DNA from 3 places in the Halomonas sp. MMSF_3323 genome. Region 3 is predicted to be linked to each of the others. Evidence: predicted binding sites of a transcription regulator. Region 3 holds the regulator's gene; each other region holds the start of a gene.

Region 1 (10,662 bases), on a different contig from region 3:
CGGCCCAGGCCTGGGTCGACTCGGCGATCTCCAAGACCGTCAACGTGCCCACCGACTTTGCCTTCGAGGCGTTCAAGGACCTGTACCTGGACGCCTACCAGAGCCGCCTCAAGGGCTGCACTACCTTCCGCTTCAACCCGGAGGCCTTCCAGGGCGTGCTGGTGCGCGAGGATGACCTCAAGAACACCACCTATATCTTCGAGCTGGAGAACGGCGAGACCCTCGAACTCAAGGGCGACGAGACGGTGATCTACGACGGCGAGGAACACAACGCCGCCAACCTCTACGACGGCTTGAAGGAGGGGACCTATGGCAAGTGGTAATCGGACCAGCGGCGAGCCGCAACATCATGCCTGGGTCGTGAGCGTGTCACGCCCGCATCATCTTTCTGGAGGAGCCCGCTGATGGCTGTCGAAATCAATTCCAAGATCGTGGGCTACCGCGTCAAGAGCGAGGAGGCCGCCCCCGCGCCGGCCCCGCTGCCCGAGGAAAACCCGCTGACCATGCGCATCCCCTCGCGCCCCGAGGGAACGCTGGAGGCAGTATCCGAGAAGATCTCCTACGTCGGCGCCGAAGGCCGCAAGAAGGTCTACCTGCTGGTGTCCTTCATGCCGGTGGAAGGCGTGCTCAACGGCCAGCGGGTGATTATCGAGCGCCCGGTGGAGTTCTTCTTCCCCTCCGGCCAGCTGTCCAGCGAACACCAGTGGATCACCGCCACCATGCGCAGCCTGTCGCTGGCCGCCCGCGGCGGCTACGTCACCCAGGCGGTGGCGGATCTGCGCAAGGTGGCCTGGGACAAGGGCCTGGTGCGCTGCGGCATGAACCGCTGGAACAAGCCGATGTTCCACGACTCCGAGGTCGCCGCCATCGCCTGGTCGATCCAGCAGATCCTCTATCGTCGCGGCTTCCTCGACATCGACGGCAACCAGATTCCGGTGGAGGAGCTGGTCAGCCGCTACGCCCGGCGCCAGGCCTCCGGCCACGGCTGGTACCCCGCCGAGGTCGAGGACGAGACCCCGAGCGGCGCGGTCGAGCCGCTGGATGGCAAGCCTGCCGAGTCCGCCGCCGAAGGCGCCAGCCCCGCCGTGGTCGGCAACTGCCCCGAGTGTCGCGGCGAGCTGATCATGATGGACGGCTGCCCCACCTGCTACGCCGGCTGCGGCTGGTCGAAGTGTGGCTAGTCGACGTTTGGTTGGAAAGCACGACTAGAATACGTGGCTAGAAAGCACGGCTGGCGCGCGAACAACCCAGCGTCACAACGATGGGCCCTTCGGGGCCCATCGTTGTGTCTGGAGGGGTGGTTTTCGTTCAGCCAGCGTCGTGACAGCAGGCGCTATGACGCCCCAGGCGGCTGAGCCTGGCCGGAGCGGGTGGTGTTGTAGACGGGGTGGCCGCAGGGGCAGTGGTGGTTGATGAACCGGCTGCGGAAAAAACGGATGTCGAACTCCCGGACGTAGCTGGTCTTGTGGGCGGCCAGCACGATGTCAAAGGCGTAGTCGCGGTGGGCCTCGCCCCGACTCTGGGCGTCCAGGTAGGGCGTGTAGTCGGTGGTGATATGCAACTGGAGATGGGCTTCGCACAGATGCCCGGTGAAGTAGGGCAACACACGTATCTGGCTTTCCTCCTTGGGCGCCGAGGGTTCGGGCATGCCAGTCACGTTGCCGATGATCACCTTGCGAGAATCCAGCACGAACATGCAGAGGCCGCTGCCGGTGCCAAGCAGGCTGCCAAGGTAGAGGGTTTCGGCATGGTCACCCTCTATCAGCTTGCGCATGGCGTGGACGGTGAAGCGATAGCTCTGCCAGTGGCACCACTGTGCTGCTCGTTGCAGTCGGTGATAGACACTAGCCCCGACGCTGCGACGCGCAAACCCGGCCAGGCGCTGGCGCAGACGGGATTGGCCCAGATAGAAGGCATAGTACCAGGCCACCAGTTTCGTAAACGCCAGGCAGATGATCGCAATAGTGAGGGTAACCAGCGACGTCTGAAGGAAGGGCTCGCCGAAGGGCTCGCCTTGGGTGTCTGGGTAGGCGTAAGGAGAAGCGGAGGGGGCAGAGAAAGCGTGCAGGAGGTAAAGCACAGCGAAGACCGGGAGGGCGGCCCCAAAGCCGGCGATGGCGCTGCGCAAGGTCAGCTGTTGTCCGTTGGCACGAATGACGTAGCGTCGCCAGGAAGGGATCGAATGGCATAGCAGAAAGCCGGCCACCAGCAGGACGAAAGGTGGCAGCAGCTTGATGCCGCTCATTCCGGCTTGCTGTCCCTGCGATCGAGGCTGCGGCGAAGGGCTCTGACGTTGCTCTTGACCTTGCGCGACCGCACCAGCTCGGCGCTGTCCACGGAGACGGCGCCGCGATGCGATATCTTCATGCTACGCAGGTGGCCACCCTCTTTGGCCTTGAGGTAGCCTTCGAAGCTGGTTTCGATGGACATCGTTGCTCCTTTTCCGCTTGTGAACTCAATGCTCTGCGGAACCTGGGTGAAGCCAAGGGGCCGAACCCGATGATGTCAGCAGTGTAGCAGAGTTCCCATTTCGACCCCGGCATTCGGCTGTGTCAGAGCGTTCAACGAGCGCTACACCAGAGGGCTTGATGGGCGTCATGAACCGAGGGCGACGGTATCGCTAGCATGACCCGGCGGCGTCGTGCCGCTTGACCAGGAACCCGTCATGTCGCTGTCGCCGCTCGGCTCGCTGTCGTTGCCTTCTCTTGCCCTTCCTGCCCTGCCCACCCTTCCTTCGTTGCCGTCGTCGTTGACGTCTGGCGCCTTGACCCGGGTGCCCCATCGTCTGCATCTGTCACTGATGCGCCGTCTCGGCCCGCTGCCCCTGCCGCTGTTGCGCACGAGTCTCGAGCCCTGGCTCAACCGCACCCTGGCCGAGCCACTGGCCGACGGTGAGTTCGACGTGCTTGAAGGGCGCCGGGTGTGTCTGTCCATCGATGATCTGGCGCTGGCGGTCACCCTGACCCTCACGCACGGTCGCCTGCAGGTCACCGACGCGCCCTGGGAGGTGAAGGTGGCGGGGGGCTGGCGCGAGTTCGCCTGCCTGGCCAGCCGCGAGGAAGACCCGGACAGCCTGTTCTTCCAGCGCCGGCTGTGCCTGGAGGGCGATACCGAACTGGGGCTGACGGTGAAGAACCTGCTGGATGGGCAGGAAATGGAACTGCTGCATCCCTACCTGCTCGAGGCGCTGGGCCAGCTGCAGCGCTGGCTGCCTCGCCAGGCCTAGGCGCCTGGTTACCGCCTGCTGGCTGGCGGGTTGAGCCATCTAGCGATGGAGGCCGGCGAACCGGCCTCCTGAGTGAGGTGGTGTGAGAGGGAAGGGGCTTTCAGTCTTCCAGTACCGGCGCCAGATCCATCCCCGCCTGGCCGTGCCAATAGCCATTGCACAGCTCGGCGTCCACCAGCGCCAGCGGCGAGGGCGCCGAGTAGCGTCCTTGGCGGGCCAGGTCGAAGTCCGCCACCACCTCATCCATCCCCTCTGAACGCGGACTTAGCCGGGCCGTGGTGACGCCCATTGTGGCCATCTCGGCAAGCTCGTGGCGCAGGTCCTGACAGGCCCCGGACAGGGTCTGGATACCGTTCAGGGTGAACAGTCGACGGCTGTCGTCCTGGGTGGTCAGCGACAGCCCTTCCGGATAGTCCTGGCAGACGAACTGGCAGCGATCCTTGGGGTGCTGATGGTGACGCGCGGTAAAGCAGCGCGACGACCAGGCCAGCGGCAGGTGGCCGTAGGCCAGCACCTCGCAGTCCAGCGCCAGCCCCGCCTCGCGGGCGTCAGACAGCAGCCGGGCCAGGTCGGCGCCGGGCAACTCCACCGGGGCGACGAAGCGGAACATGCCGGCGCGCTTGAGGATCTCCAGGGTCGGCACATTGTAGAGGTTGAGCGCCGGGCCGCCGACGAAGGGCAGGCCCGCCTCGGACAGCCGGTGCACCGCGCTCATGTCGTTGGCCTCGACCAGGAAGTCGCCGTTGTCGCACAGCCTGGTCAGGTCGCGCAGGTCGGCGTTGGACTCGATCAGGGTCTGCGAGCCGAGGATCACCTGCTTGCCGGCGGCGGCGAGCTGGTGGCCGATCTCCAGCCAGTCGGCGAGCTTCATGTCGCGCCGCCGGGAGCACACGGTTTCGCCCAGGGTGACGCTGGTCAGCGGCCAGTGGCAGGCCTGTTCATAAAAGGCGAAGTAGCGCTCGCGGGTCCAGTAGAAGGACACCGGGCCAAGGCTCAATTCCAGTGAAGCAGCGGTCATCTCGCCTCCTGTCATTTCCAGTCGCGCTCGTAGGCGCCGAGAGTATGGGTGGAGCCTTCGGCCAGCGGCGCCAGGGCGGCGCTCCAGTCGGCCTGGGGGCGATAGTCGTCGCCGGCCCGGTCCAGATGGTCCAGCGCCTGGCGCCACACGCGGGTGACGCTGGCCACATAGGCCGGACTGCGCTGACGACCCTCGATCTTGATCGCCTTGATGCCCAGCGCCGCCAGCTGGGGCAGCAGGTCCAGGGTGCTGAGGCTGGTCGGCGCCTCGATGGCGTGGCCGACGTCGCCCTCGACGTTGAAGCGTCCCTTGCACAGGGTCGGGTAGCCGGCCTGTTCGTCGGCGCGGTAGCGATCGATCAAGACGCCGTTCAGGCGCGATTCGCGTCCGCTGGCGGTCTCTTCCCAGCGCACGTGGGCCGCCGGCGAGCACACGCCGTGGGTGTTGGGTGATTCGCCGGTCAGGTAGGACGACAGATAGCAGCGGCCCTCGGCCATGATGCACAGGCTGCCGAAGGCGAACACCTCGAGCTCCACCGGGCTGTGGCGGGCCAGGTCGCGCACCTGGTGGATCGACAGCACCCTGGGCAGCACCGCGCGACGGATGCCGAACTCGCGGTGGTAGAAGGCCAGCGCCTCATGGCTGGTGGCGGAGCCCTGCACCGACAGGTGGCGGGGGGTGTCCGGGTGGCGCTCGGCGGCGTAGGCCAAAAGGCCCGGGTCGGCCAGGATCAGGGCGTCGACCTGAAGCGAAGCCGCCTGGTCCACCGCCGCGCGCCACTGGGCCAGGCTCGACTGCTGCGGGTAGGTATTGATCGCGCAGAACACCCGGCAGCCCCGGGCGTGGGCGTAGTCGATACCCTCGCGGGCGCGCTTGTCGGTGAAGTTCAGCCCGGCGAACTGGCGGGCGTTGGTGGCATTCTGAAAGCCGAAGTAGACCGCGTTGGCGCCCTCGTCCACGGCGCGCTTCAAAGCGGGCAGGCTACCCGCGGGACAGACCAGTTCCATGTCGATCTCCGAGCGAAGAGAGGCGCCATGCTAGCCCCGCCCGGACACCGCCGGCTTGATGCGTATCAGTGTCCGCCAATGAAGTGGGGGATGGAGCGAAGGGATGACGCGCTGCACCGGGGCCGGGTGTGGACAACCTGGCGATGGTGGGAATCCGACTTGCGGGTCAGGCGTGCAGATAAAGGTGGCGATGAGCTTGTGAGTCGTTCTGTGGATAACCCTGTGTGGCACCTTGTGAAAAGCGGTGGGCAGGCGGTGCAGGGGCTGTGGGCAGCGGTGTATAAGTCGCCTGTCAGTGGTGGATCAGCGGCTCGCTCGCTGTGGTAAACGAAAACGGGCCCCGCAGGGCCCGTGGCATTCTTGCCGGAGCCTACTGACCGCCGGAGGGGAAGTGGAACTCCGCCTGGGTGGTCTCGAAGGGCGAGGGCCAGCGCTGTGACACCGCCTTGCGACGGGTGTAGAAGCGCACCGCGTCAGGGCCGTAGGCGTGCAGGTCGCCGAACAGCGAACGCTTCCAGCCGCCGAAGCTGTGGCTGGCCACCGGCACCGGCAGCGGCACGTTGATACCCACCATGCCGACCTCGATGGCGTCGGTGAAGCGGCGCGCCGCCTCGCCGTCACGGGTGAACAGGCAGGTACCGTTGCCGTACTCGTGGGCGTTGGTCAGGGCGATGGCCTCATCGAGGCTGTCGACACGCACCACGCACAGCACCGGGCCGAAGATCTCCTCGCGGTAGATGGTCATCTCCGGGGTGACCCGGTCGAACAGGCAGCCGCCGACGAAGAAGCCGTTCTCGTGGCCCGGGACCACCAGCTCGCGGCCGTCGGCCACCAGGGTGGCCCCTTCCTGCACGCCCTTCTCGATATAGCCGAGCACCTTGTCGCGATGCTGGGCGGTGACCAGGGCGCCCATGTCCAGGCCCTTGTCGGTGCCGGGGCCGATCTTCAGCGCGGCGATCTTGGGGCCCATGGCCTCGATCAGACGGTCGGCGGTGTCATCGCCGACGCATACCGCCACCGAGATCGCCATGCAGCGCTCGCCGGCGCTGCCGTAGGCGGCCCCCATCAGGGTGTTGGCGGCGTTGTCGATATCGGCGTCGGCCAGCACCACGGCGTGGTTCTTGGCGCCACCGAGGGCCTGCACCCGCTTGCCGCTCTCGGCGCCACGTCGGTAGATGGTTTCGGCGATGGGGGTCGAGCCGACGAAGGACACGGCCTTGATCTCGGGGGCGTCGAGCAGCGCCTCGACGGTCTCGCGGCCGCCCTGGACCACGTTCATGATGCCCTGGGGCAGGCCGGCTTCCTCGAGCAGGCGGGCGACCGCCAGGGCGGCGGACGGGTCCTTCTCGGAGGGCTTGAGCACGAAGGCGTTGCCGCAGGCGATGGCCATCGGGTACATCCACAGCGGTACCATCGCCGGGAAGTTGAACGGGGTGATGCCGGCCACCACGCCCAGCGGCTGGAAGTTGGAGAAGGCGTCGATGGACGGCCCCACGTTGTGGGAGTACTCGCCCTTGAGCAGCTCCGGCACGCCGCAGGCGTACTCGACGTTCTCGATGCCGCGCTTGAGCTCGCCCATGGCGTCCTCGAGAGTCTTGCCGTGCTCTTCGCTGATCAGTCGCACCAGACGATCGGCGTCACGCTCCAGCAACGCCTTGAAGCGGTACATCACCTGGGCGCGCTTGGCCGGCGGGGTATCGCGCCAGGCCGGGAAGGCCGCCTGGGCGGCGTCGATGGCGGCCTTGACGGTGTCGGCGTCGCCGTCGGCGACCTGGCGAATGGTCTCGCCGGTGGCCGGGTTGGTGACCGGCAGATGGCGGCTGGCCTCGAGATCCTGACCATTGATCCAGTGATTGACGTTGTCCATCGAGGGTCCTCAAGTGTCGAAAGGGCGGACGGGCATGGCCCGTCCGCGCTGTGGATAACGCTGTGAACAGTGGGTGTAAAGGTTGTCCACAGGCTGTCGGTTTCAGGTGGATAAGCCGGGCGCTCGGTACCGGCAAGCGGCCCCAGGCGAGCGGACTTAGTCGAGCGGCCCCAGTCAAGCGGACTTAGTCGAGCCGGTCGAGGGTCTCGGCGACGGCGTCGAACAGGCGCTCGAGCTCGGCCTCGGTGGTGGCGAATGGAGGGCCGAACTGCAGGGTGTCGCCGCCGAAGCGCACATAGAAGCCGGCCTCCCACAGCGCCAGGTGAGCGTCGCGCGGGCGGATGGCCGGATCGCCGTCGCGCGGGGCCAGCTGGATCGCCCCGGCCAGGCCGAAGTTGCGGATGTCGACCACATGGGAGCGGCCCTTCAAGGCGTGCAGGCGATCCTCGAAGGCCGGGGCGATGGCCCTGACCTGGGCCGGGAAGTCCTCGCGCTCGAGCAGGTCCAGCGCGGCCAGGGCGGCGGCGCAGGCCACCGGATGTCCGCTGTAGGTGTAGCCGTGGGGAAATTCGATGGCGTGCCCCGGGCCGCCGGCGTGCATGAAGGTGTCATGGATCTCGCCAGAGGCGATCACCGCACCCATCGGCACGCAGCCGTTGGTGATCTGCTTGGCCACCGTCATCAGATCCGGGGTGACGCCGAAGGCCTCGGCGCCGGTGCGCGCACCGCTGCGACCGAAGGCGGTGATTACCTCGTCGAAGATCAACAGGATGTCGTGGGCCGAGCAGATCTCGCGCAGCCGCTCGAGGTAGCCCTTGGGCGGCACGATGACCCCGGCGGAGCCGGACATTGGCTCGACGATCACCGCCGCGATGTTGGAGGCGTCGTGCAGCGCGATCTGCTCGAGCAGCGCATCGGCAAGCTCGGCCCCGGTCTCGGCCTGGCCCCGGGTGAAGGCCTGGTTCGGCTGCAGGGTGTGGGGCAGGTGGCTCGAGTCCAGCAACTGACCGAAGTGCTTGCGGTTGCCGCCGATGCCGCCAAGGCTGGTGCCGCCGATGTTGACCCCGTGGTAGCCCTTGGCCCGGCCGATCATGCGGGTCTTTTCCGGGCGACCCTTGAGTCGCCAGTAGGCCTTGGCCATCTTCAGCGCGGTATCGGCGGACTCGGAGCCGGAATCGGTGAAGAACACATGGTCGAGTCCCGTCGGGGTCAGGCTCGCGACCTTCTCGGCCAGCTTGAAGGCCAGCGGATGGGACACCTGAAAGCTCGGCGCGAAGTCGAGACTGCCAAGCTGGTGGGCCACCGCCTCGCGGATCTCTTCACGGTTGTGCCCGGCGCCACTGGTCCACAGACCCGACAGCGAATCGAACACCCGGCGGCCGCGGTCGTCGATGAAGTAGCGGCCCTCGGCGCCCTGGATCATCCGCGGATGCTGGTGGAAGTCCTGGTGGGCGGTGAACGGCATCCAGTAGTGATGGTTGAGCCCGGCCCCCGCAGGTCGCTCGGCGTGGGCGTCGGGATGGGTATCGAGGGTGTCGAAGGTCAGCATGGCGATTCTCCAGTCAGGGCCGCAGGGCGGACATGGACTCAGCATGGACCGGAAGTCAGGTTAATAAAATCATGCTCTGCTTTCGTTCAGGTTGGGTTTTGCTAACGCGATTGCTGGCTCGGCACCATGGTCTCCATGACAGGGACCAGGTGCATTGTCAGTCGAGGCCCTCCAGCCTTGGCTGGGGCGACGGTGCCTGCGGGTCCTGGCGGTGCGGAGCTGCTGTCCTGGCGCGTCTAGACAAGGTCATGCTCCAGCGTGGCGGTAAAGTCTTTATCGCACTCGAGGACCGCGCCTTCTTGTGGTGCCCAGTTGATGAAGCGCCTTCTTATGGCGCCCGATGCCGCGCCGACAGACGGATATCCCTCACTAAAGTCGCATTTCGCAGTCGTCATGCTCTGGCTATCTTGGGTACACGAATACTTTGTATGATGTAATACCTTAAGTGCAAAAGCCGAAGTAGTCGTCACAAGAGCAGCAACCACAAGAGCAGCAGTCCCCACAGGAACGGCCACACCGCGTTGCGTCGGCCGTCCCCGCAAGCCAACAACAAACACTGCCCTGACGGTGGCAAGGAGTGGATGAGATGCGCAAGTCGATGAGCATGACCCTGGGTGGCCTGGCGCTGGTCGCCAGTGCCTCGGTCGCGGCGGACTATCCGGAGCGCGACGTTCGCATGATCGTGCCCTGGGGCGCCGGCGGCGGTACCGACGGTATCGTGCGCAAGATCTCCAACCTGGCCGAGGAGCCGCTGGGGGGCACCGTCTACGTCGAGAACATCGAAGGCGGCATGAGCGCCAACGGCCTGGTGCAGGCGCTGGGCGCGCGCCCCGATGGCTACACCCTGATCGCGCTGACCTACGACAGCGTCGTCACCATCCCGTGGCAGGGAATGCTGGCCGGCTATGATATCGACAAGCTGGATCTGATCGCGCGGATCACCAGTGAGCCGGACGCCGTCGTGGTGCCGGAGGATTCGCGCTTCGATAGCCTCGAGGCATTGATCGAAGCCGCCAGGGCCGCGCCCGGGGAGATCCGCGCCGGTATTCAGAACATGGGCTCGCGGACCCACCTGACGCTGCTGCAACTGCAGGACCAGGCCGAGGTGGAGTTCAAGATCGTCTCCTATCCCGGTGGTGCGGCGCCCCAGAAGGAGGCCCTGCTCAACGGCGAGGTGGACCTGGCGCTGACCAGCCTCGGTGACTTCGAATCGCTGATCTCGGCGGGTGACGCCCGTGGCCTGGTGGAGTTCACCGACGTCCAGAGCGAGAGCTTCCCCGACGTGCCCCCGGCAACCGAGCTGGGCTACGACATCCAGATGGGCAGTTTCGTGATCCTGGCGGCGCCTGCCAATACGCCGGACGACGCCGTGACGGCCCTCGAGGCGGCCTATCAGCAGGCCTACGACAGCGAGGAATTCCAGACCTGGCTGGTCGACGTCGGTGTCACCCCCAACTGGCTGGGCACCGATGAGGTCGAGGACTGGGCCGAACAGACCCAGGGTGAGCTGTTCGCACGCATGGACGAGCTGAAGGAAGCCGGCCTGATCGGCCAGTAAGCCCGCGCCGCCACCGCGGTGGCGGCTCTTTTCCGGAGGACTCCCGATGAAATCGCTCTCCCGCCTGGGGACCTGGCTGACGGGGCCGACAGGTGTCGTCGTCTGCCTGTTGGCCCTGACCCTGATCTATCTGCTCGAGGCGTTCAAGATCGCCCCGCCCATCAAGAACGGGGCCCTGACCGCCTCCTTCTTCCCGGTGGCGCTCGCCGTGGTCATGCTGCTGGCGCTGGGTGGCGTGATCCTCGCCGATCGACGCGAGGCGGCCAGTGGCGAGGCTGGTGGCGAGGCCGGCGCCGGGGAAAGCGACGAGGGAGGCGACGACCATGGAGATGCAAAGGTGGCGGCGTGGCGAGGGCCGGTGGCGGTCACCCTGCTCACCGCCGTCTATATCGCCCTGTTTGCCCACCTTGGCTACTTCATCGCCACCTTCCTCTACG
Region 2 (10,662 bases), on a different contig from region 3:
GGCCGCCGGGGCCTGAGCCGGTCAGGCCGCAACCGGAAGAGGAGGGAGCGTGCAACATGAAAAAAGTCCGCAGCCAGAGTCAGCCCTCTACCTTACCACCGGTACCGGATCATGCGTAGCCGCGCACCCTGGCTCCAGATCAGGCAGACCGCACTAGACTCAACGGGTATGTCGGCGCTCGCCGACAGGGCGTGAGGGGAGGATGTGACAAGAGTGTGTGAGAAGAGGGTGTGACGACAGGATGTGGCGGCTGCGTGTGAGAAGAGGGTGTGATGACAGAGCGTGTCGAGAGGATGTGACGACAGGGTGTGACGAGAGCAACGGAGCAGGAGACAGGGATGTCGATACGAGACTGGCCAGAGGGCGAGCGCCCTCGCGAGAAGCTGCTGACGCTGGGGCCCACCGCGCTATCCGACGCCGAGCTGCTGGCAATTGTGCTGCGGGTCGGGGTGGCAGGACGCTCCGCGGTGGACCTGGCACGGGACGTACTGGGTGCCTTCGGCGGACTGCGTGCCCTGCTCGAGGCGCATCAGCAGGAGGTCTGTGCCCAGCGTGGCCTGGGGCTTGCCACCTTCGTTCAGCTGCAGGCCGCCCAGGAGATGTCGCGCCGTCATCTGGCGAGCTATCTGGAGCGGGGTCAGGCGCTGAATTCTCCCGCGCGGGTCAGGACCTTTCTTTCCGCTCAGCTTCGTCATCTGGACCACGAGGCCTTCGCCGCACTGTTTCTCGACGCCCAGCATCGGGTGATCCGCTTCGAGGTGCTGTTTCGCGGCACCCTGGACAGCGCCTCGGTGTACCCACGTGAGGTGGCCAAACGTGCCCTGGCGCTGGGGGCGGGCGCCTTGATCCTGTGCCACAACCATCCCTCCGGGGTGGCCGAGCCCAGTGATGCCGACCGGCGTATCACCGATCGCCTGAAAGAGGCACTGGGCCTGTTCGATATCCGTGTACTGGATCATTTTGTGGTGGGAGACGCAGAAGTGGTGTCATTTGCCGAGCGAGGTTGGGTATAATGCGCCGCGCGCAAAGAGAGCTGGCCCAGGCGGGGCGAGGATCGTCTCGATCCTATCGCGTCCTGGCCGGGCGACTCTCTACCCGAACACGTCACGTCATCGCCGTCGACGCAGCGGAGCCGTTTCGAGCACCTCGACACGGGCCGTGAGCGAGCGACCTGGCGAACGTTGGTGTATCCCTTGCCCATGGAGGCAGGGTCTGGTATAAAGTGCACCCTTTGAATTCCCTTGGGTCAAAAGCACGGGGCTCATGACAGGGCTCGAGGTTGCTGAGGGCATGATGAATGCGGACTTTCGCCGGCACCGCGCGGCCAGTCTGCGACACATCCCTTCGGTTCTCGCCCTTCCCGGTTTGCCCGACAGGTTTTGAACAACTCGCCACGCGGTTGGAGGCTCTCATGTCCAAAGTATGTCAGGTTACCGGCAAGCGCCCGGTGACTGGTAACAACGTTTCACACTCCCAGCGCAAGACCCGTCGTCGTTTCTTGCCGAACCTTCACAGCCATCGCTTCTGGGTCGAGTCCGAAAAGCGTTTCGTGACCCTGCGTGTTTCCTCCAAGGGCATGCGCATCATCGACAAGAAGGGCATCGAAGAGGTGCTCAGCGATATCCGTAAGCGCGGCGACGCCATCTAAGGGTGACGTCCTCGGGAGCCAACTGGTTCGCCTGAGCGAACGGCCTCCGCCGACTTGAATGACTGGCCTGGTGTGCACGACGCGTACCAGGCGGCAAACTGGGAGAAGTCTCATGCGTGACAAGATTCGTCTGGTGTCCAGCGCCGGTACCGGCCACTTCTACACCACCGACAAGAACAAGCGTAACACTCCGGACAAGATGGAAATGAAGAAGTTCGATCCGGTGGTTCGCAAGCACGTGATGTACAAGGAAGCCAAGATCAAGTAAGGCTTGATCTCGCTTCCACCGCAGGCGAGTTGTCGCCTGTTACCGAGAACCCGGCCCCGAGGTCGGGTTCTTGCGTATGTCCCTATCAGCGGCCCTGGGCGATGGCATGATGTCGCTCGCTGCTCGCCGCTCTAACCCCAGGCCTCAGGTGCGCCATGCCCGAGCTTCCCGAAGTCGAGACCACCCGGCGCGGCATCGCCCCCCACGTACAAGGGCGCGAGATCCGTGAGGTGCTGGTGCGCCAGTCGCGCCTGCGGGTGCCGGTGCCTGAGGATCTCGCCGATCGTCTGATCGGCGCCCGCTTCGGCGAGATTCGCCGTCGCGCCAAGTACCTGCTGCTGCCGGTGCTGTCGGGCGAGGGCGGTGAAAACGTCGAGAACGGCGAGACGGTCGCCAGCACCGAGGGTACCTGTACGGCCGCGTCCCGGTCGGACGACGGCGGCGGAGTGCGCGAAAAGGGCACCCTGCTTTGGCACCTGGGCATGTCCGGTAGCCTGCGTATTGCCCGCCTCGGTGAGCTGCCCAGGAAACACGACCATGTGGACCTGGTGCTCGAGGACGGCGTCATCCTGCGCTATCACGACCCGCGTCGTTTCGGCTTCGTCGATTGGCTCCGGGACGACGAGGCCCACGATACCCGCTTGTCGCGGCTAGGCCCCGAGCCGTTGTCGCAGGCCTTCGACGGCGCCCGGCTGTACGCCCTGTCGCGGGGGCGCCAGGCGGCGGTGAAGCCGTTCTTGATGGACAACGCCGTGGTCGTCGGGGTGGGTAACATCTACGCCAGCGAAGCGCTGTTTCTGGCCGGTATCGATCCGCGCCGCGCTGCCGGTCGCATCGGACGCGAGCGCTACGATCGCCTGGCCGCCGCCGCCAAGGAGGTGCTGGCCGCGGCCATCACCCAGGGCGGCACCACCCTGCGCGACTTCGTCAGCGGCACCGGCGAACCCGGCTACTTCGCCCAGCGCCTCAACGTCTATGGGCGTGCCGGCGCACCCTGCCGCCGTTGTGGCGGTGAGCTGAAGCACGTGACTCTGGGGCAGCGCGCCAGTGTGTTTTGCCCTCGTTGCCAACGTTAGTCCTGTCGATGCTTGAAGGGCTCGCCCAATTATTCATGTAGTTTCCGTAGAGAGAGTGATCACCGTGACTCGTCCGCTGCGCCTGAAAAAGAACGCCGATCGTCGCCTCAAGTCCGGCCACCTGTGGCTGTATTCCAACGAGATCGACATCGCCGAGACGCCGCTCAAGGGGCTCGAAGTCGGTGAGCAGGTCATCGTCGAGGCCGCCAATGGCAAGCCCATGGGTCTGGCCTACGTCAATCCCAACTCGCTGATCTGCGCCCGCATCGTCTCGCGTGACCCGAGCATGCGGCTGGATCGCTCGCTGCTGGTGCATCGCCTGAATCAGGCCCTGGCGCTGCGCCAGAGCCTGTTCGACAAGCCGTTCTATCGCCTGGTCCATGGTGAGGCCGATCTGCTGCCGGGGCTGGTCATCGACCGCTACGCCGAGGTGCTGGTGGTCCAGCTCAACACCGCCGGCATGGAAGCGGTGAAGGACGAGCTGCTCGACGCACTCGACAAGGTGCTGTCCCCTGCCTGTGTGGTGCTGCGCAACGACACCAGTGGTCGTCGTCAGGAAGGCCTCAGCGAGGTGGTAGAGGTGGTCAAGGGCGAGCTGCCGGAGCAGGTGCTGCTGGAAGAGAACGGCGTGCAGTTCGCCGCCCCCGTGCTCGACGGCCAGAAGACCGGCTGGTTTTACGACCACCGCATCAATCGCGCCTGGCTCAATCAGCGGGTGGCTGGCAAGCGGGTGCTGGACCTGTTCAGCTACGTCGGTGGCTGGGGCGTGCAGGCGGCGGCCCATGGCGCCAGCGAAGTGCTGTGCGTGGATGCCAGCGAGTCAGCGCTGGATCGCGTCGCCGAGAACGCCGCGCTCAACGGCCAGCACGAGCGGGTCGCTGTGGGTCACGGCGACGCCTTCGAGGCGCTGGCGGCGCTCAAGGCCGACGGCGAGAAGTTCGACGTGATCGTGCTCGATCCGCCGGCCTTCATCAAGAGGCGCAAGGATATCGCCAACGGCGAGCGTGCCTACGCCCGACTCAATCGCGACGCCATGCGCCTGCTGGGTCGCGATGGCCTGCTGCTGTCCGCCTCCTGCTCCATGCACCTGGCACAGGATCGCCTGGTCGACGTGGTGCGCGGTGCGGTACGTCACCAGGATCGTCAGGGACAGATCCTGTTCCAGGGCCACCAGGGACCGGATCACCCGGTGCACCCGGCGATCCCCGAAACCGCCTACCTCAAGGCGCTCGGTGTGCGCGTCTTTCGCGACTGAGCAAGGCGCGATTGAACAAGGCATGAGCTAGATAGGCGCGACGTGACTCGCCGTGGCTGAACACGCTGGGCCGAACTAGCTGGGCCGAACACGCTGGGCCGAAAAAGGCGCAGGGGCTTGCCTCGGGCGATGGAAGTGTCACATCGTGCCTGGGCAAGCCCGCGCCAAGGAAGACACCATGACCGAGGTTCCCTGGACCCTGATCTTTTCCCACGGCAACGCCCTGCTGGTGGGCCACGTGCGCAACCTGCTCGACGCCGCCGGGATCCCCTGCGAACTGCGCAACATGACCCTCGGCGGTGGCGCCGGGGAGCTGCCGCCGCTGGAGTGCGAGCCCCAGGTGTGGGTCGCCGAGCACAACCGTGAGCGAGCCGAAGCGCTGGTGAAACAGGCGCTCGAGGAGCCAGCGCCTGGCGCTGCCGGGCCTGCGGCGAGGAGCTCGAAGGGGCCTTCGATACCTGCTGGAACTGCGGTGGCCGCAAGGAGGACGATCATGACCGCTGAACACGGTGCCTTCGACTGGGATCTGCCCCGGCCCTTCGTGATCGACATCCTGGTGGCGCCCGAGGCCATCGACCACTATGGCCACGTCAACAACGCCCAGTACCTGCGCTGGGTGGAACAGGCCAGCTGGGAGCACTCCGGCCAGCTGGGTCTGACCCTGGAACACTACCGGGCGCTGGATCGCGCCATGGCGGTGCACCGTCACGAACTCGACTATCTGGCGCCGGGTTTCGAGGGCGAACGCCTGGCCATGGCCACCTGGATCGTCGCCTGCGACTCGCGCCTGACCCTGACCCGCCGCTTTCAACTCATACGCCCGCAGGATGGTGTCACCCTGCTGCGTGCGCGTACCCGCTACGCCTGCATCGCTCTCTCAAGCGGCCGCCCCCGTCGCCTACCTCCTGAATTCGTCAGCGCCTACGGCGGTGCTCTGGTTGCAGAAAGCTGACGATAACGTCCTGACCACACCGACCTGAGCGTACACAGCTGGCCTCCACCCCTTCCGGCAATTTTCTGGCACCCTGGGTGTCGAGTTGGCGAATCTCAATACTGGCAGCTTTTTTGTCCTGACCCTGGGTGTGATAGGTCGCACTTTGTTCCTGAATGCGTCTAAAGACTCCCTGGGTTCATGGAAGAACTGCAGCACTTTGGACCACGAGGTAGAGGCGGGAGGGCCAGCCTGGTGGACGTGGATGGCGACGTGGTCAACGACCGCCTCAGCGAGGTGGCCCTGGGAGGCAGGATTTGCGGGTGTATTGTGCCACCTCAAAGAAATGTTATAACATAACATTTGTGCGGGTGTGATGGTCTCAGACGCCTTGTGCAATCGGCTTGGCGGGAGGAGCGGTGAGATGCCAACGATGGACGACGCAGCGCATCTTCTCGAGATGCCGGACGACGACTACATGAACGGTGAGCAACTGGCGTTCTTTCGACGCCGGTTGCTGCAGGAACGGGCGCTGGTCGAAGAGCGGTTGCAGGAGGTTCGCCTGCGCATGTCGGCCCGCGAAAGGTCGAGTGACGACCTGGATCAGGCAGCCCAGGAGGAAGAGCTTCAGCTGCAGCTTCGCCAGGCCGACAGGGAAACCCGCTTGCTGGGCAATATTGCCAGCGCCTTGAAGCGCGTCGAGACGGGTGAGTACGGCTACTGCGAGGAGACCGGCGTTCCCATCGGCCTGCCACGGCTGTTGCACCGGCCCACGGCGCGTCTGTGTCTCGAAGCCAAGCAGCGCCAGGAACAGAGAGAACATCACTTCGCCAGGACGCGGAAGTAGCGTCGCCTGTAAGCATCCACCGCTTGTGACCGTGATGGCCGCCCGCAAGGGCGATGCTGAGTCTGGACGAGTGCCTGCGCGGTGGGCTTGTCCACGGATGATCCAACCGGCTCAGCGAAGGCGTCGCCGTATGTCGCATCAAGATTCGCCCACGCCGACCACGCCGACCACGCCGGGTGATGATCACTATCTGATTTGCAGGAATCACAACCAAGGAAGCATGAATGATTCGCAAGAATCCCTACGGCGATTTGCCGGTTGTCCACCCCAGCGCCTTTGTCGATCCCACGGCCATTCTCTGTGGGCGGGTGATCGTCGAGGAGAACGTTTTCATCGGCCCCTACGCGGTCATTCGTGCCGATGAGGTCGATGCCGATGGCAAGATGGAGCCGATGATCATCGGCGCCCACTCCAATATCCAGGACGGCGTCGTCATCCACTCCAAGTCCGGCGCGGCGGTGATCATTGGTGCACGCACGTCGATTGCGCATCGCGCCATCGTGCACGGTCCCTGCGTGGTCGGAGAGAGCGCCTTTATCGGTTTCAACAGCGTGCTGTTCAACTGCACTATCGGCAAGGGCGCGGTGGTGCGCCATAACGCCGTGGTAGATGGTTGCGACCTTCCCGACGACTTCTATGTGCCGTCCACCGAGCGCATTGGCCCCGGGACCGATCTGGACACCCTGTCCCGAGTAACGGTCCAGGATTCAGCGTTTTCCGAAGACGTGGCGCGCACCAACAATAGCCTGGTGGAAGGCTATAGGCGGATCCAGAGCTCTTTCTAGCCCGGCGCCCTGGTTCGAGGATAGGCGGATGGCCTCTGGGCGGCGAGACGGGAGGTTTGGCAACCGCAAGCGCTTGCGCGCCTGATGCAAGGCGAAGGAGGGGGGTAGCGCCCTTTATCGGCCACGGTTGTTCGCTGTCGCCAATCCGCTACGCGCTTTTTCGCGCCTTGTCAGCTTGTGTTCATGTGGGCTTAATGCCGCGCTCACCCGCCTGACAGGATGCAACGAGCGGCCCACGGTAGCCTCGGGATGTGCCTTCATCCCAGAGGATTACCGCCATGACCTGTGCCGCTGCCGTGACTCCCTTCGCCGTCCCCGCCACCGCCAAGTGGGCCTTTACCACCCGCCGCGCCAGGCGCGATGACGTCCGTTCCCTGGTCAGTCTCGACCATCCTTTGCGCGCCGGTGACCTGATCCTGTGTGAAGTCCTCCAGGTCGGGCAGCACAAGCGGGTCCAATTGGCCTGCGGCCGTCCCAGCGAGAGCTATCCCGGTGATCTGCTGGTGCTGTGTGTGGGAGATCGCTACGCACCGGATCAATTCATGGGCCGCGCTGAGGTGGATGTGCGTATGGATCTGCTGGCCGGTGGCGGCATCGCCGGCAAGGTCGAGGCGGCACATGCCAGGATGGCTCGCCCCACTCAGTTGCGACCGCTGGGTTTTCTCGCCGACCTTCATGGCGAGGTGATCAATATTGACCGCTATGCCATCGCCGATGCGCGTATCCCCGATGACATAGTGGTGCTTGGGGTGTTCGGCGCTTCGATGAATGCCGGCAAGACTACGGCGGCGGTGAGCCTGGCCCACGGCCTCCAACGTGCGGGCTTTGCGGTGGAGGGGGTCAAGGCCACCGGCACCGGCGCCTTTGGTGACTTCAACGCCTTCGCTGACGCCTCGGTGGCCGTCAGTGACTTTACCGATGCCGGCATGGCGTCGACCTTCCGCTGTCCGCTCGAGCGCATCGAACGTGGCTTCGAGGCGCTGGTCGGAGGTGCGGCGGCGCGCGGTGCCGAGGTGGTGGTGGTGGAAATCGCCGACGGGGTGTTCCAGGACGAGACCGCTGCCATCCTGGCGGATTCCACGATCATCGAGCGCCTGGACGGTATCCTGTTCGCGGCTCCGGATGCGCTGGGTGCGGTCGGGGGTGTGTCGGTGCTCAAACGTCATGGCCAAACGCCCTTTGCCCTGGCGGGGATGGTCAGTCTGTCGGCGCTCGGTAGCCGTGAAGCCAGCGGCGAGACCGGGCTGCCGGTGGTCAAGCGTGAGGCGCTGTGTGACCCCGAGGCGGTATCGAGGCTGGTGGCGCCAATCATCAGAAGGCGTCTCGGTCAGACCATGCTCAAGGACCTGACAGAGGATAACCGGCTTGCCACGGGTGTCGCCGCATGAGCGAGCTTCCCGAACTCTCAGGGCGTGGCAGAGGCCGCCATATCGCGCTGGTGGTGGGCTTGGGGATCATCCAGGCTGGGCTGATGATGGCCACGGCCTTCGCCACCCGCGATGTCTTCGTCGCACTGCGTTCGACGTCCGGCTCGGCCTCCACCCAACTGCCGCTGACCTCGCTGCTGATACTGGCGGTGGCGGCGCTGGTGATAGCTGCCTGTCAGGCACTGGCCAGGGTCCGGGGCGAGGCCATCGGCCAGAGCTACGCGGTGGAGCTTCGCAGCGTCGTCTTCCACGCCATCGCTGCCCTCGGTGCCGAGCCTGCCGGTCGTCGCCTCGGAGGGCTGTCGCTGCGCTTTGTCGGTGACCTGACGGCGGCCCGGGGTTGGGTCGGCATGGGCATCTCTCGGCTGGTGTCTGCGGCGGTGGTCTTTCCCATGGCGGCGCTGTGCCTGTGGCTGATCGATCCCGTCCTGGCGCTGGCCGGCATGCTACCCATCTTCGCCGCCGTGGCGCTGGCCGCCGGGCTGGGTCTGGCGCTGGGCCGCCTGCATCGGGATCTGCGAAGGCGGCGTGCCGGGGTGGCCATTGCCGCGATGGAGCGGATTCCCATCGCCCGCGAGCTGGCGTTGATGAATCGCCTGCCCCGTGAAATCGCCAGCCTGGAGCGCAAGGGACGTCGCAGTGCCGAGGACGCCGTGCGTCGCGTACGTCGGGTATCGCTGCTGCGTGCGCTGCCCAACGCTTCTCTGGGGCTTGGTGGAGCGGCGGTGCTGTGGGCTACGGCGCGCTTTGGTCTGGCGGCGGCGGACGCCGCCGCGGCACTGTCGGTGCTGGCGATCCTGGTGGTACCTGTGCGCGAATGTATCGGCGTATGGGATCGCTACAGCGCCTGGTGTGTCGCCCGCGACAAGTGTCGGGCACTGCTCGCGCGGACCGAGGCCTTGCCGCGAGTGCGTCGACGTGGACGGCCGGTGCCGCTGGATCTGGAGCACCTGCGGGTGGGTGGCTGCACCCTGCATCTGCGTATTCGCGCGGGCCAGCGGGTGTGTCTCGCCACCGATGATCCCGACTTGGCGTCGCGGGTGCTGGCGGTGCTGGCACGGCGGCGTGCACCCGAGGCGGGGCGACTGCGGTTTGACGGCTTGCCGACCGAGCCGGCCATCGCCTGTATCGGTGATCGCCCCGCCTTGCTCAGGGGCAGCCTGCGCCGCGCGCTGACCATGGGGGCCGCCGCGCGCCCCGACGATGACGACATCGGCCGGGTGGCGCGAGAGTGTGGTCTAGGCCCTGCGATCGCTCGCCTGGGAGGTCTGGATGGGCGGATCGAGGAAGCAGGGCACAACCTGACCCCAGGTGAGTCCCTGCGGGTGGCTCTGGTCCAGGCGCTGCTGTCGCGCCCTGATCTGGTGGTGGTCGACAGTTACCTGTGGCCGCTGCTCAAGGACGCCGTCGAGCTGTTCACGCTGCTTGACGCACGCTGCCAGGCGACCCTGGTGCACAATCTACCTGATTCGGTCACCGGCGGTGCCGGCATGTTGCTGCGCCTGTCGGAGAACATGGATCATCCGAAAACGCCTTCCGTCTGCGGGAACAGTAAACTGGGGTCATGAAAATCATCAGTGTGGTAACCGCCTATACCCTGGTCTTGCTGACGATGGCCTGCACCGGAGCGGTGTTGGCCTACTGGAGCGTCGAGCGCAGTACCTGGTTGAGCGATCGCATGAACCTGGCGCATCACTCCTACGAAGCACACCTGAATCTGTCGACCCACAGCTATCGGCTGTTCAAGCAGTACGCAGATGCCTTGCTGATCGGTGATCAGGACGGCGGTGAGGGGGAGCGCAGGTTACAGGAGCTGGTGCGCCAGGATATCGGCGAGATCCGCGATATCATCGGCGCCGAGATCGAGCTGGTAGGGGACGAGGAAGTCGAGGAGCTGGAACTGCTGGCCAGGCTCGAGGACCAGCTGGACGAGGTGATCCGCGGCTACGCTGAGCTGCTCGACTCGGAGCGGGAGCTCGATCCGGTCAGCCGCTGGTTGAGTTTCTATGCGCTGCTCGATGAAGCCATTGATGAACGCTTTCGCAAGCTGATGGACGTGGCCCTGGAGGGCGAGATCGAGGAGGTGCGCGAAGCCCGCGAGGAATTGGCCCGGGGCGCCCGCCAGACGCGCTGGCTGGCGCTCGGGTTTGCGCTGCTGGCGGTGGTGCTGACGGTGGCGGTTATGGTGTTCTACCGTTGGCGGGTATCGCGGCGCTTTCAGAGGCTGATGGCGGGCGTCGAGCGTATGCACGGGGGTGCCTTCGGTCATGCCATCAAGGTCTCCGGCGGTGACGAATTAGGCCGCATCAGCCGTCTGCTCAATCAGATGGGTGCAGACGTGCACTCCCAGCGGCGCGCGCTCGAGCGCCAGAACAGCGCGCTGGAGGAGGCGGTGGCGGATCGCACCGGAGAACTCGAAAGGTTG
Region 3 (10,662 bases):
GTGGCGCTGGCCATCGGTGGTGCCTTCGTCGCCAGCACCTGGTCGGTCGTGAGCGACTCCGGGGACCGCTACTTCGACTCGGTCAGCATGTTCACCTTCTTCCTGCTGTTCGGACGCTACCTGGAGTCTCGCGCCCGTACCCACTACGGCCGCAGCGGCAATGCCCTGGCCAGCGCGCTGCCGAGTGCCGCGGTGCGCCTCGACGAGCAGGGCGATGAACGCGTCATCCCTGCCAGTCAGCTGGCGCCTGGTGACCGGGTTCGGGTCAGCCCCGGCGCCCAGATTCCTGCAGATGGCACCCTTACCTCGGGCCTGGCCCAGATCGACGAGTCGCTGCTGACCGGCGAATCGCTGCCCTGCCTGCGTCGCCAGGGAGATACCGTGCACGCAGGTACCCTGTGCATGGACAGCCCGATCGAAGTGATGGTCACCCGCGTCGGCGACGATACCCGCGCCGCCGGCATTCTCGATCTCACCGACCGTGCCTTCGCCCATCGTCCACGTATCGCCCGCCTGGCCGAGCAGGTGGCCCATCGCTTCGTGTTGAACCTGCTGGTCATCACCGCCCTGGTGGCGCTGGTCTGGAGCCTGATCGACCCTAGCCGCAGCCTGTGGATCACCCTGTCGGTACTGGTGGTGACCTGCCCCTGCGCCCTGGCGCTGGCGACCCCCACCGCCCTGACCGTGGCCCACGGCCGGCTGAGACGTGCCGGGGTACTGGTGACCCGAGCCGATGCGCTGGAGACCCTGGCCGGCCTCGATCGCGTCGTCTTCGACAAGACCGGCACCCTGACCCGGGGGCGTATGCAACTCGCCGAACACCGGCCGCTGAGCGACGACGAAGGAAGCGCCAACAATGGCGAGATGGACGCTGCCGCCAAGCGCCGGCATCTGGCACTGGCGGCGGCACTGGAGACCGGCTCGGAGCACCCCATCGCCCGCGCCTTCGCTGCCTGGCGCGACGCCAGCTGCCAGGCCAGCGAACTGCGCAATCACCCGGGGCAGGGCGTGGAAGGCGTGATCGACGGCCGGCGCTGGCGACTGGGCCAGCCGCATTTTGCCTGCCTGGGCCGACCCGTTCCTGAGCTCCCTGGCGCAGGGCTTTGGTTGCTGCTGGCCAGCGAAGGCAAGCCCCAGGCCTGGTTCAAGCTCGACGATCAGCCCCGTGACGACGCCGCCGAGACCCTCGCCGCCCTCGCCCATCGGGGGCTTGCCATCGAGATCCTGTCGGGCGACCGCGCAGTCAACGTCGGCCAGCTTGCCCGCACGCTGGGCGTCGATCAGTGGCGTGGCGAGGCCACCCCCGAGGACAAGCTCGGGCACTTGAAGGCGCGACAGGCACAGGGTGAAAAGGTGGCCATGGTCGGTGATGGCATCAATGACGTGCCGGTACTGGCCGGCGCCGACCTTGCCATCGCCATGGCCGGGGCCAGCGACCTCACCCGCACCCGCGCCGATCTGGTATTGCTGGGCGAACCGCTCACGGGTATCGTCGAAGCCATCGAGGTGGCCGGTCAGACCCGTCGCATCATTCGCCAGAATCTGTCCTGGTCGGTGCTCTACAATGTCGTGGCGCTGCCCGCAGCGGCGCTGGGCTTCGTGCCCCCATGGCTTGCCGCCATCGGCATGTCACTCAGCTCGTTGCTGGTCATCGGCAATGCCCTGCGTCTGCGACGTGGACGCACCAGGCGGACCGCGACGCCTTCACCCGTCACCGCAAGCCCCGGCCCATGAGCATCCTTTACCTGTTGATACCCTTGTCGTTGATCCTGCTGGGCCTGGCGGTCTGGGCCTTCTTCTGGGCGGTGCGCAACGACCAGTTCGAGGACCTCGAAGGCCCCGCCTATCGCATCCTGTTCGAGGATGAGGACGACACTCGCGGTGCCGATGACGGCGCTTCCTCTTCCGAAACGCCTGCGCAGACATCCGATCGTGATCCATCGTCCAGAGGGCCTGAGTGAACCCTACCGGCCTGGAACTGCCTCCCATGATGGCGGCCTTCGTGTTTGGCCTGCTCGGTGGTGCACACTGTATTGGCATGTGCGGCGGCATCATGAGCGCTCTGACCTTTGCCATCCCCCCCAGCATGCGTCAACCTTGGCGGGTGAGCACACTTGTGCTCGGCTACAATGTAGGTCGTATCACCAGCTACTGTGTGGCGGGCGCTCTGGTTGCCACCCTGGGTTCGGTGATCGGCCTTTCGCCGACCCTGCGTGGCCTGATGCAGATCGTCGCCAGCCTGATGTTGATCCTGATGGCGCTTTACATTGCCGATCTATGGAAAGGCCTGCGTCACGTCGAGGCACAGGGACGTCACCTCTGGAGGTACCTGGAACCCGCAGGCAGACGCCTGTTGCCGGTGGTGCGTCTGCCCCAGGCGGTGGCGCTGGGCGCCATCTGGGGCTGGCTGCCCTGTGGCTTGGTGTACTCGATGCTGGCCTGGAGCCTGGCACGGGCCGAGCCCCTCGAGGGCGCACTGCTGATGGCGAGCTTCGGTCTTGGCACGCTTCCGGCGCTGGTGGTGACGGGCCTCGCCGCCAGACAAATGCAGGCCCTGCTGGCGCATCGGGCAACACGCCTTGTCGCCGCTGGCATGATCATCGCCTTTGCCGTCTGGCAACTTTGGACTGGGCTGCATCAATGACGCATCCTACCTCTAAGTTATTAATCCTAAAGAGGTAGACGCCACTTTTAGCTGATCTGAGGGTGTAGAATAGTGCCATCAACGTGCTGTACGGGCGACGTCTGTTCTCCCCATGGCCCAGTCAATATCGATCCCAGATCCACAGGAGCTGCGAATGAGTCCTACGGCCCAAGATCGGCGGCGTCCCATGCTGCATGAGACTCGCTGTGAGTCCTGCAGCCTGAGTTCCTTGTGCCTTCCGCTGTCGCTGGAGACCGCCGACCTCGAGCGCTTCGATTCCATCATCCGTCGTCACCCGCCGATCAAGAAAGGTACACGATTGGTCGAGCAGGGAGATCGCTTCACCAGCGTCTTCGCGGTCCGATCGGGGAGTCTCAAGCAGATCACCACCGAAGGCAGCGGCGAAGCTCAGTTGACCAACTTCTTCCTGCCCAGTGAACTGGTTGGCCTGGATGGCATCGACGACGGCCGCTATCCCGGCAGCGTGGTGGCGCTGGAGACCACCACGGTGTGCGAGATTCCCTTCGACCGCCTCGATGCGCTGACCCAGACCCTACCGGAGCTGCGTGCCCAGCTGTTCCGCACCCTGAGCAAGGAGCTGCGAGAGGACCGCCGGATGATGCAGCTGCTGTCACGCAAGACCGCCGATCAGCGCCTGGCCTGCTTCTTCCTCGGCCTGTCTGACCGCTTCCGCCGCCGCGGCTATTCACCGTTCAGCTTCCGCCTGTCCATGTCCCGCGCCGACATCGGCAATCACCTGGGGCTGGCGGTGGAAACGGTCAGCCGTATCCTCGGGCGTTTCCAGCAGCAGGATCTGGTGGCGGTATCGGGACGTGAGGTCAATATCCTCGACCTGACCGCGTTGTCGACCCTGGCCGACACCGAAGTTACCTGAGCGGGCCTGGCGGCAGTGTGCCGGGCTTGGCCAGCAGCGCCCGGTACCCAGGATCTGGAAAGCAAAGCGTAATAGATGGCGTGTGACAAGAAAGAGGCCGCATCCGGAGATGCGGCCTCTTTTGCTGTCATGGCGTCATGCACATTCGCTGTTGGCGAGATCAGCCGGCATCCACCACGTCGATGCGCCGGGCCTGGCGTTCGGCCTGTACGGCCTCCAGCCCCTCGAAGTCGAACAGTTGCCGATCCGCCAGCTGCGACGGCGCCACATTGGTCACCGCCTTGAACATGCTCTCGAGGCGCCCGGGATGCTTGACCTCCCACTCGGCCAGCATCTCCTTGACCACCTGGCGCTGCAGGTTGGGCTGGGAACCACACAGGTTGCACGGGATGATCGGGAACTCCATCGCCTCGCTGTAGGCCTGGATATCGGCCTCGCGGCAGTACGCCAGCGGGCGGATGACGATGTTCTTGCCGTCGTCGGAGAGCAGCTTGGGCGGCATCGCCTTGAGGCTGCCACCGAAGAACATGTTCAGAAACAGCGTCTCGAGAATGTCCTCGCGGTGGTGGCCCAGGGCGATCTTGGTCGCCCCGATCTCCTCGGCGAAGCCATAGAGAGAGCCGCGCCGCAGGCGTGAGCAGAGCGCGCAGGTGGTCTTGCCCTCCGGCGTCTTCTCCTTCACCACCGAATAGGTGTCGCGCTCGAGGATGTGGTAGTCCACGCCGATGCTGTCCAGATAGTTCGGCAGCACATGCTCCGGAAAGCCCGGCTGCTTCTGATCCAGATTCACCGCCACCAGCGAGAAGTTGACCGGCGCGTTGCGCTGAAGGCTGCGCAGGATCTCGAGCATGGTGTAGCTGTCCTTGCCACCAGACAGACACACCATGATCTTGTCGCCTTCCTGGATCATGCCGTAGTCGATGATGGCGTTACCGGCCTGGCGGCGCAGGCGCTTCTGCAGCTTGTTGAACTCACGCCGTGCCTTGGCCTGAACTTGGGCTTCCGTCTGATCGCCATCCGCAGCAGGGTCGGCCGGGCTGACGCCGGCATCGATCGAGAGATGGTCATCCTCGGGGGTACGGGGATCGAACAGGGTGGCGGAGGCGGACTGTGGCGACATGGGAGCGGGACATCACGGCTGAAAATGAAAGAGGCGCCAGTCTACCATCCGGACGCTTTAGTGGCGAAGAGGTCAGCGACCACTCACCCCGGCGAGGACAATAAGGGTGGGGCTTTTCGTCGGCAGCTCATCGGAAACCGCCAAGGACGACACCGCCGTAGTGGCGCCCTTGCGCGTCGTGGCCTGGTCTGGCCTGGCAAGTCGAAGAACGCAAGTGCCTGTCAGCCAGGCCCTAGACGACGTTCAGCGCCAGCAGATAGCGCACCACCACGCCCAGCAACAGCAGCAGGATGCCGGCACGTTGCCAGCCAAACTCGCGCACGGTCAGGGTCAGGCGCTTCTCCCAGAACTTGACCATGCCCCACAGGTCCCGGGTACGGCGATAGTACTGGAGGTAGGCCACCAGCACCGAGACCAGGCCCAGCGCCAGCAGCGTGGGCTCGAGAAGGGTCAACATGGCGTGCAGACTCATGACAGGATCTCCTTGCAGGTGAATGGTTGCCGGTGCGGGCGGCACCGGGTCAGCGCGGATGACGGCAACGGGTCAGCGCGGATGACGGCAACGGGTCAGCGCGATGGCGCCGTGAGTGCCCCGCTCTCCAGGCGCAGATGCATCAGCGCCGTGGTGACGGCGTCGCCCAGGGCCGTATGGCGTCCCATGATCGGGACTCCAAGTCGCTCTGCCAATTGTTCAAAGGTCGGCTGCACCTCGATTTCCGGGTGACTTCGGCGCAGCCGCTTGCGGTACTGCTGGGCCACGTCGATGGTGGCGTTGGGCAGCGAGAAGCCAAACTCCGCCTTCAGGTAGCGATCCAGCATGGCCAGGTCGAAGTCGATACACCAGCCGACCAATGGGCGATTGCCGATAAATTCCAGCAGCGTCGTCAAGGCCTCGCGTACCTCGAGGCCGCCTTCCAGGTCGACCCCTCGCAGGCGATGGATGCAGATGGAGTCACCACTCAGACTGGCAGGACGCGCGAGCCGCAGGTCCAGCGACTCGCTGGTCAAGACGCGATCGTCACGGATGCGCACCGCAGCGATGGACACCAGCTCCGCATGACGGGTATCCAGACCGGTGGTTTCGCAGTCCAGGGACACCAGCTCATCGCCGGTATAGGGATTGAACAGCCAGGCGAAATCGCCATCGGCCTGCCGACGCCTGTCGGCCACACGCCTGATCGCTCTCAGCATCGGGTACTCTCCCAAGCGAAACCATTGACGCCAAGGCAGCTTGCCCTGGGGGGCTGCCTCGACACTCATGCATACTCCAGGTGATAGCGGTGGGACAGGCTGGCCTTGAACTCCTTGACCAGGTGCAGCGCCTCGCGCAGCAAGTCCCGCTCCAGTGAATTGAGCGACTGCACCACCACCCTGTCCGGGGCGTCCGTGGCCCGGGCATCGTCGCGCCGGTAGGCCAGCTGCGCCCGAAGCCGAAGCTCACAGAACAGCGACAACGCCTCGCCGAGATCCTCCGCCACCACTCGCTCGATGCGCCCGAGTGACGCCAGCGCCGCCAGCCGGTCGTGGGTCGAGGTCTCGCGCAGCCCGCACTCCAGCGCCATGGTGCGAACACCGTGGACGATGGGAAAGATGCCACCCTTCTTGATGTCGACGCCGTGCTCGGGCTTCTTCAGCGTTCCAAACAGGGTCAAGGGCGTCGAGAACCGCAACACTCCCCTCGCCAGATGGGTCAGCAACAGTTCATTGCCCCGTGTTTCTTCGACCAGCACGTCGTGGAGTCGGTCCACCAGGGCAAAGTCACCGGCCACCCCCGAGGCGTCGGCAAGCACCGCCAGACGCATCAGGCTTTCTCCGTCGGGTTCGCTGACCCAGCGACGGATGCGCGCGCGCCATTGCGCAAGGGTGCCGACCCACTGGGGGTTGGAGACCATGATGTTGCCCGGGCAGCGAGGATAGCCCAGATCGTCGAGCACGCTGGTGAACCGCGCGGTATCTGCGCTGAGCTCGTCCCACTGCTGGTCATCGGCCAGGATCAGCGCATTGTCCTGGTCGGTCTTCAGGATCTGCTCGCCGCGCCCTTCGCTGCCGAGCACCAGCAGACAGGCGCGCTCGCGCTGAGGGGACGGCATCGAGAAGTGCCAGGCCTTGCTGATGATGCGCCCATTGAGCGCCGACAGCATGCCCATGGCGAAGCGCATGCGTACCCCTTGGGCCATCAGCGCCTCGACCAGCTCCGGCGCACGCTGACTTGCTTCGCTGAGCGAGGCCAGGGTCGTCGCCTGCTCGACCTGCAGGCTGACCACGTAGCTGCGGCTGGAAAAGAAGCTGAGCACATCGGTCAGCTCCACGACACCGATCAGCCGCTGGCCCTGAAGCACCACCACCCTGGCCACCTTGTGGCGGGTCATCTCGATCAGTGCCTCGAACAGGTACTGGCTTTCATCCACCGTCACCAGCGACAGATGAGCGATACCACCGACCTCGGCATCACCGTCGCACCCCTCCAGCACCAGGGCCTCGAGCAGGTCGGTCTTGGTCAGCATGCCAGGACCATCGGGCGTCTCGACCAGCAGGCTGTCGGCGCCCTTGTCCTTGAGGGTCAGCACGGCGTCGCGAATGCATGTCGTCGAGCCGACCTTGAGCGGTTCACGCATGCACTCGTTCACCCGGGCGAGCATGAATCCGGCCAGGGTGACCCCGCCCTCGGCGCGACGTTCGGCCAGCAAGCGCGTCTTGCTGATCAGGCGCTGGTGAAAGTAGTCCGAGAAGGCGGCGTTGTTCTCGCACAGCGACAGAAACAAGGTGTGCGGCATCAGATAACACAGGCTTTCTTCTTCGGCGACGAAGCGGTAACGGCTCTGGCCGTTGATCACGCTGATGGCACCGAACAGATCGCCCCCGGTGTAGTGGCCGATGCGCCCCGCGGCGGGGCCCTCGGCCGGGTCCAGTTCGGCGACTTCGCCCTTGTGGATCACAAAGACGAACTCGCCGGACTGCCCTGCATCGAGGATCACGTCATCCCGCCCGTAGTAGGCGATATCCAGCCCGCCCAGGACCCGCTCGCGCTCGGCCTCGTCTAGCAATGAAAACGGTGGATGAGTGAAGTCGATGTCGATCATGTCTGCTCCATGACCGACCCCGGCGAGGCCGGGGTCGGGGAGTGTTGTCGTCTGGCAGGGGGCGACGGATGGTGGGCCGACGCCCCTGCCTGATGGCCCGCTCTAGTGAGCGTGGGCCTCCCCCGCGCCTCTCGGCACACGCACGTTCTCCACCAGTTCCTGGATGTGCTCCGGCGGTGCCGCGGTTGCCCGCGAGACCACGAAGGCCACGATGAAGTGGAGGATCATGCCGAGGGTACCGATACCCTCCGGCGAGATGCCGAACCACCAGATCGAAGGATCGGTGTTGATGAACTTGGTGTAGACGATGTAGATGAAGGTGAAGCTCAGACCCAGCACCATGCCGACGATGGCCCCTTCGCGGTTCATGCGCTTGTCGAAGATGCCAAGCAGGATCGCCGGGAAGAAGGACGAGGCAGCAAGACCGAAGGCAAAGGCCACCACCTGGGCCACGAAGCCCGGCGGGTTGATGCCGAAGTAGCCGGCCACCACCACCGCCACCGCAGCAGCACTACGCGCCGCCAGCAGCTCCCCCTTCTCGCTGAGGTTCGGATTGATCTGCTTCTTGATCAGGTCATGGGACACCGCCGCCGAGATCACCAGCAACAGACCGGCTGCAGTGGACAGCGCCGCGGCCACGCCACCGGCGGCCATCAAGGCGATCACCCAGGCCGGCAGGCCGCCGATCTCGGGGTTGGCCAGCACGATGATGTCACGATCGATATAGACCTCGTTGGGGCTGTCGGTAGGCGTATTGGTCACCACCCGCTGCCCGTGCTCGCCGGGAGTTTCCTCTTCCAGCGGGCCGCTTTCGAAGGTCGGCTTGCCCTCGAACGGCGCGCCCGGCCCCATCTGCACCCGACCGTCGTCGTTCTTGTCGAGCCAACCGATCAGGCCCACGCCTTCCCAGCTCTTGAACCAGGCCGGTGCCTCTTCGTAGCTGGTCTCGTGTACCGTCTCGATGATGTTGGTGCGGGCGAACACGCCGACCGCCGGAGCGGTGGTGTAGAGCAGTGCGATGAACACCAGCGCCCAGCCGGCGCTGACCCGGGCGTCACGCACCCGCGGCACGGTGAAGAAGCGCACGATGACGTGGGGCAGACCCGCGGTACCGCACATCAGGGCGGCGGTGATAAAGAACACGTTGATCATCGGCTGGCTGCCGTCGGTGTAGGGCGTGATGCCCAGATCCGTCAGCAGACCGTCGAGACGATCGAGAATGTACTGGCCGCTGTCGTTGCCGGCGGCATCGACGAAGGTGGCACCGAGCCCGGTCTGCGGCAGCACGTGGCCGGTCATCATGATCGACAGGAACACCGCCGGCACGATGAAGGCGGTGATCAGCACGCAGTACTGAGCCACCTGGGTGTAGGTGATGCCCTTCATGCCACCGAGCACCGCGTAGAAGAACACGATGACCATGCCGATGACCACGCCCAGATTGACCTCGACTTCGAGGAAACGGGCGAAGACGATACCGACGCCGCGCATCTGACCGGCGACATAGGTAAAGGACACGAAAATAACGCAGATGACCGCCACGGTACGGGCGATATTCGAGTAGTAACGGTCACCGATAAAGTCCGGCACCGTAAACTTGCCGAACTTGCGCAGGTAAGGCGCCAGCAGCATGGCCAGCATGACGTAGCCACCGGTCCAGCCCATCAGGTAGACCGAGGCGTCGTAACCCAGATAGGCGATAAGGCCCGCCATGGAGATGAAAGAGGCCGCCGACATCCAGTCTGCCGCGGTAGCCATGCCATTGGCGGCAGGGTGGACGCCGCCGCCGGCGACGTAGAAATCCTTGGTAGACCCGGCACGCGACCAGATCGCGATACCGATGTAGAGCGCGAAGGACGCCCCTACAAATATATAGGTAAGTAGTTGTACATCCATGGAATCAATTCCCGTTCATTGACGTTATTTTGCGGGTGTCACTGTTCGTGGACGTCGTACTCTTCATCGAGCTTGTTCATCTTCCAGGCATAGAAAATGATCAGCACGATAAAGGTGTAGATGGATCCCTGCTGTGCAAACCAGAAGCCGAGCTTGAAGCCAAAGAACTGGATATTGTTGAGTACATCCACCAGCAGAATGCCGAAGCCATAGGAGACGATGAACCATACGGCCAGACAGCCGAGGATGGTTCGTATGTTTCGTTTCCAGTAGGCCTGTGCGCTCTTGTCTAGCATAAGGCTACCCTCAAGAAGTGGTTTGATCGCCAAATGCCGCCGCAAAGACGACACAAAGGCTCGAGAAGCAGACTAGACAAAATGGCCTTTCCTGGAACGATAACTTTAGTCGAAAAGCATAAATGCACTGCACCAAGAAAACTATTAAACAAAGCATTTCAGTAAGTTACAAGTATTCCTGGAATATTAGCCGATGGTCTATCACTACAAAGGTGCAATCCACCTTAGTCGCGATTCAAGGCCTTGAGACCAGGCAATGCCTTTCCCTTGATGGCGCAAAATTCCGTCAATGCTTCGCACTTCAGGCGCCCGAATCGAGGCAACCACGCTGCGCCCCTGCCGAGCAGGCCGCCAATGCCCTAGAATGGCCGCTGACGTCGAGGAGGTGCCCATGTTTGCCGGTTGGCTATTGATCGCTGTTTCACTGCTCTACATCGCCGTGCTGTTCGCCATCGCCTGGCGCGGCGATCGTCGTGCACGCCACCTGGGGGCCAGCCATCGCCGCCCGCTGGTCTACAGCCTGGCGCTGGCGATCTACTGCACCTCCTGGACCTTCCACGGCGCCGTGGGCCAGGCGGCGACCTCCGGCTGGTCGTTCGCCAGCATCTTCGTCGGTCCGGTACTGACGCTTCTATTGTTCTGGCCGGTACTGGCCAAGATGGTGCGGGTCGCCAAGCACCAGAACGTCACCTCGATCGCCGACTTCATCGCCTCTCGCTACGGCAAGACCC

Evidence for each region. Region 3 encodes FNR, which switches genes on or off when oxygen is low (the NO sensors DNR and NnrR bind a similar motif). Its sites were predicted from a motif close to TTGATNTANATCAA; they were not measured.
Region 1: a site for FNR is predicted at 2,586-2,599, ahead of RBB39_RS14910 (SCP2 domain-containing protein). Genes of this name have one in related genera too.
Region 2: a site for FNR is predicted at 5,507-5,520, ahead of RBB39_RS13250 (TraR/DksA C4-type zinc finger protein). Genes of this name have one in related genera too.

What each region holds. Positions count from the first base shown of each region.
Region 1 is NZ_JASHIT010000029.1:8,281-18,942, forward strand. It holds gene RBB39_RS14890 (adenosylcobalamin-dependent ribonucleoside-diphosphate reductase) at 1-323, shown strand, start outside; gene RBB39_RS14895 (hypothetical protein) at 405-1,181, shown strand; gene RBB39_RS14900 (hypothetical protein) at 1,334-2,245, opposite strand; gene RBB39_RS14905 (hypothetical protein) at 2,242-2,430, opposite strand; gene RBB39_RS14910 (SCP2 domain-containing protein) at 2,666-3,226, shown strand; gene RBB39_RS14915 (U32 family peptidase) at 3,327-4,244, opposite strand; gene RBB39_RS14920 (peptidase U32 family protein) at 4,256-5,251, opposite strand; gene RBB39_RS14925 (CoA-acylating methylmalonate-semialdehyde dehydrogenase) at 5,622-7,118, opposite strand; gene RBB39_RS14930 (aminotransferase class III-fold pyridoxal phosphate-dependent enzyme) at 7,303-8,583, opposite strand; gene RBB39_RS14935 (tripartite tricarboxylate transporter substrate binding protein) at 9,254-10,225, shown strand; gene RBB39_RS14940 (tripartite tricarboxylate transporter TctB family protein) at 10,272-10,662, shown strand, end outside.
Region 2 is NZ_JASHIT010000024.1:18,685-29,346, forward strand. It holds gene coaBC (bifunctional phosphopantothenoylcysteine decarboxylase/phosphopantothenate--cysteine ligase CoaBC) at 1-58, opposite strand, end outside; gene radC (DNA repair protein RadC) at 339-1,013, shown strand; gene rpmB (50S ribosomal protein L28) at 1,412-1,648, shown strand; gene rpmG (50S ribosomal protein L33) at 1,761-1,916, shown strand; gene mutM (bifunctional DNA-formamidopyrimidine glycosylase/DNA-(apurinic or apyrimidinic site) lyase) at 2,072-2,992, shown strand; gene RBB39_RS13235 (class I SAM-dependent rRNA methyltransferase) at 3,057-4,247, shown strand; partial or broken gene RBB39_RS13240 (putative signal transducing protein) at 4,426-4,578, shown strand; gene RBB39_RS13245 (thioesterase family protein) at 4,741-5,199, shown strand; gene RBB39_RS13250 (TraR/DksA C4-type zinc finger protein) at 5,603-6,025, shown strand; gene RBB39_RS13255 (carbonate dehydratase) at 6,250-6,810, shown strand; gene RBB39_RS13260 (hypothetical protein) at 7,089-8,198, shown strand; gene RBB39_RS13265 (hypothetical protein) at 8,195-9,805, shown strand; gene RBB39_RS13270 (cell wall metabolism sensor histidine kinase WalK) at 9,802-10,662, shown strand, end outside.
Region 3 is NZ_JASHIT010000017.1:87,035-97,696, reverse strand. It holds gene RBB39_RS10675 (heavy metal translocating P-type ATPase) at 1-1,734, shown strand, start outside; gene ccoS (cbb3-type cytochrome oxidase assembly protein CcoS) at 1,731-1,961, shown strand; gene RBB39_RS10665 (sulfite exporter TauE/SafE family protein) at 1,958-2,644, shown strand; gene fnr (fumarate/nitrate reduction transcriptional regulator Fnr) at 2,799-3,539, shown strand; gene ttcA (tRNA 2-thiocytidine(32) synthetase TtcA) at 3,700-4,659, opposite strand; gene RBB39_RS10650 (hypothetical protein) at 4,892-5,131, opposite strand; gene RBB39_RS10645 (3'-5' exonuclease) at 5,227-5,919, opposite strand; gene RBB39_RS10640 (DUF294 nucleotidyltransferase-like domain-containing protein) at 5,916-7,739, opposite strand; gene RBB39_RS10635 (sodium:solute symporter family protein) at 7,842-9,635, opposite strand; gene RBB39_RS10630 (DUF4212 domain-containing protein) at 9,674-9,931, opposite strand; gene RBB39_RS10625 (NahK/ErcS family hybrid sensor histidine kinase/response regulator) at 10,323-10,662, shown strand, end outside.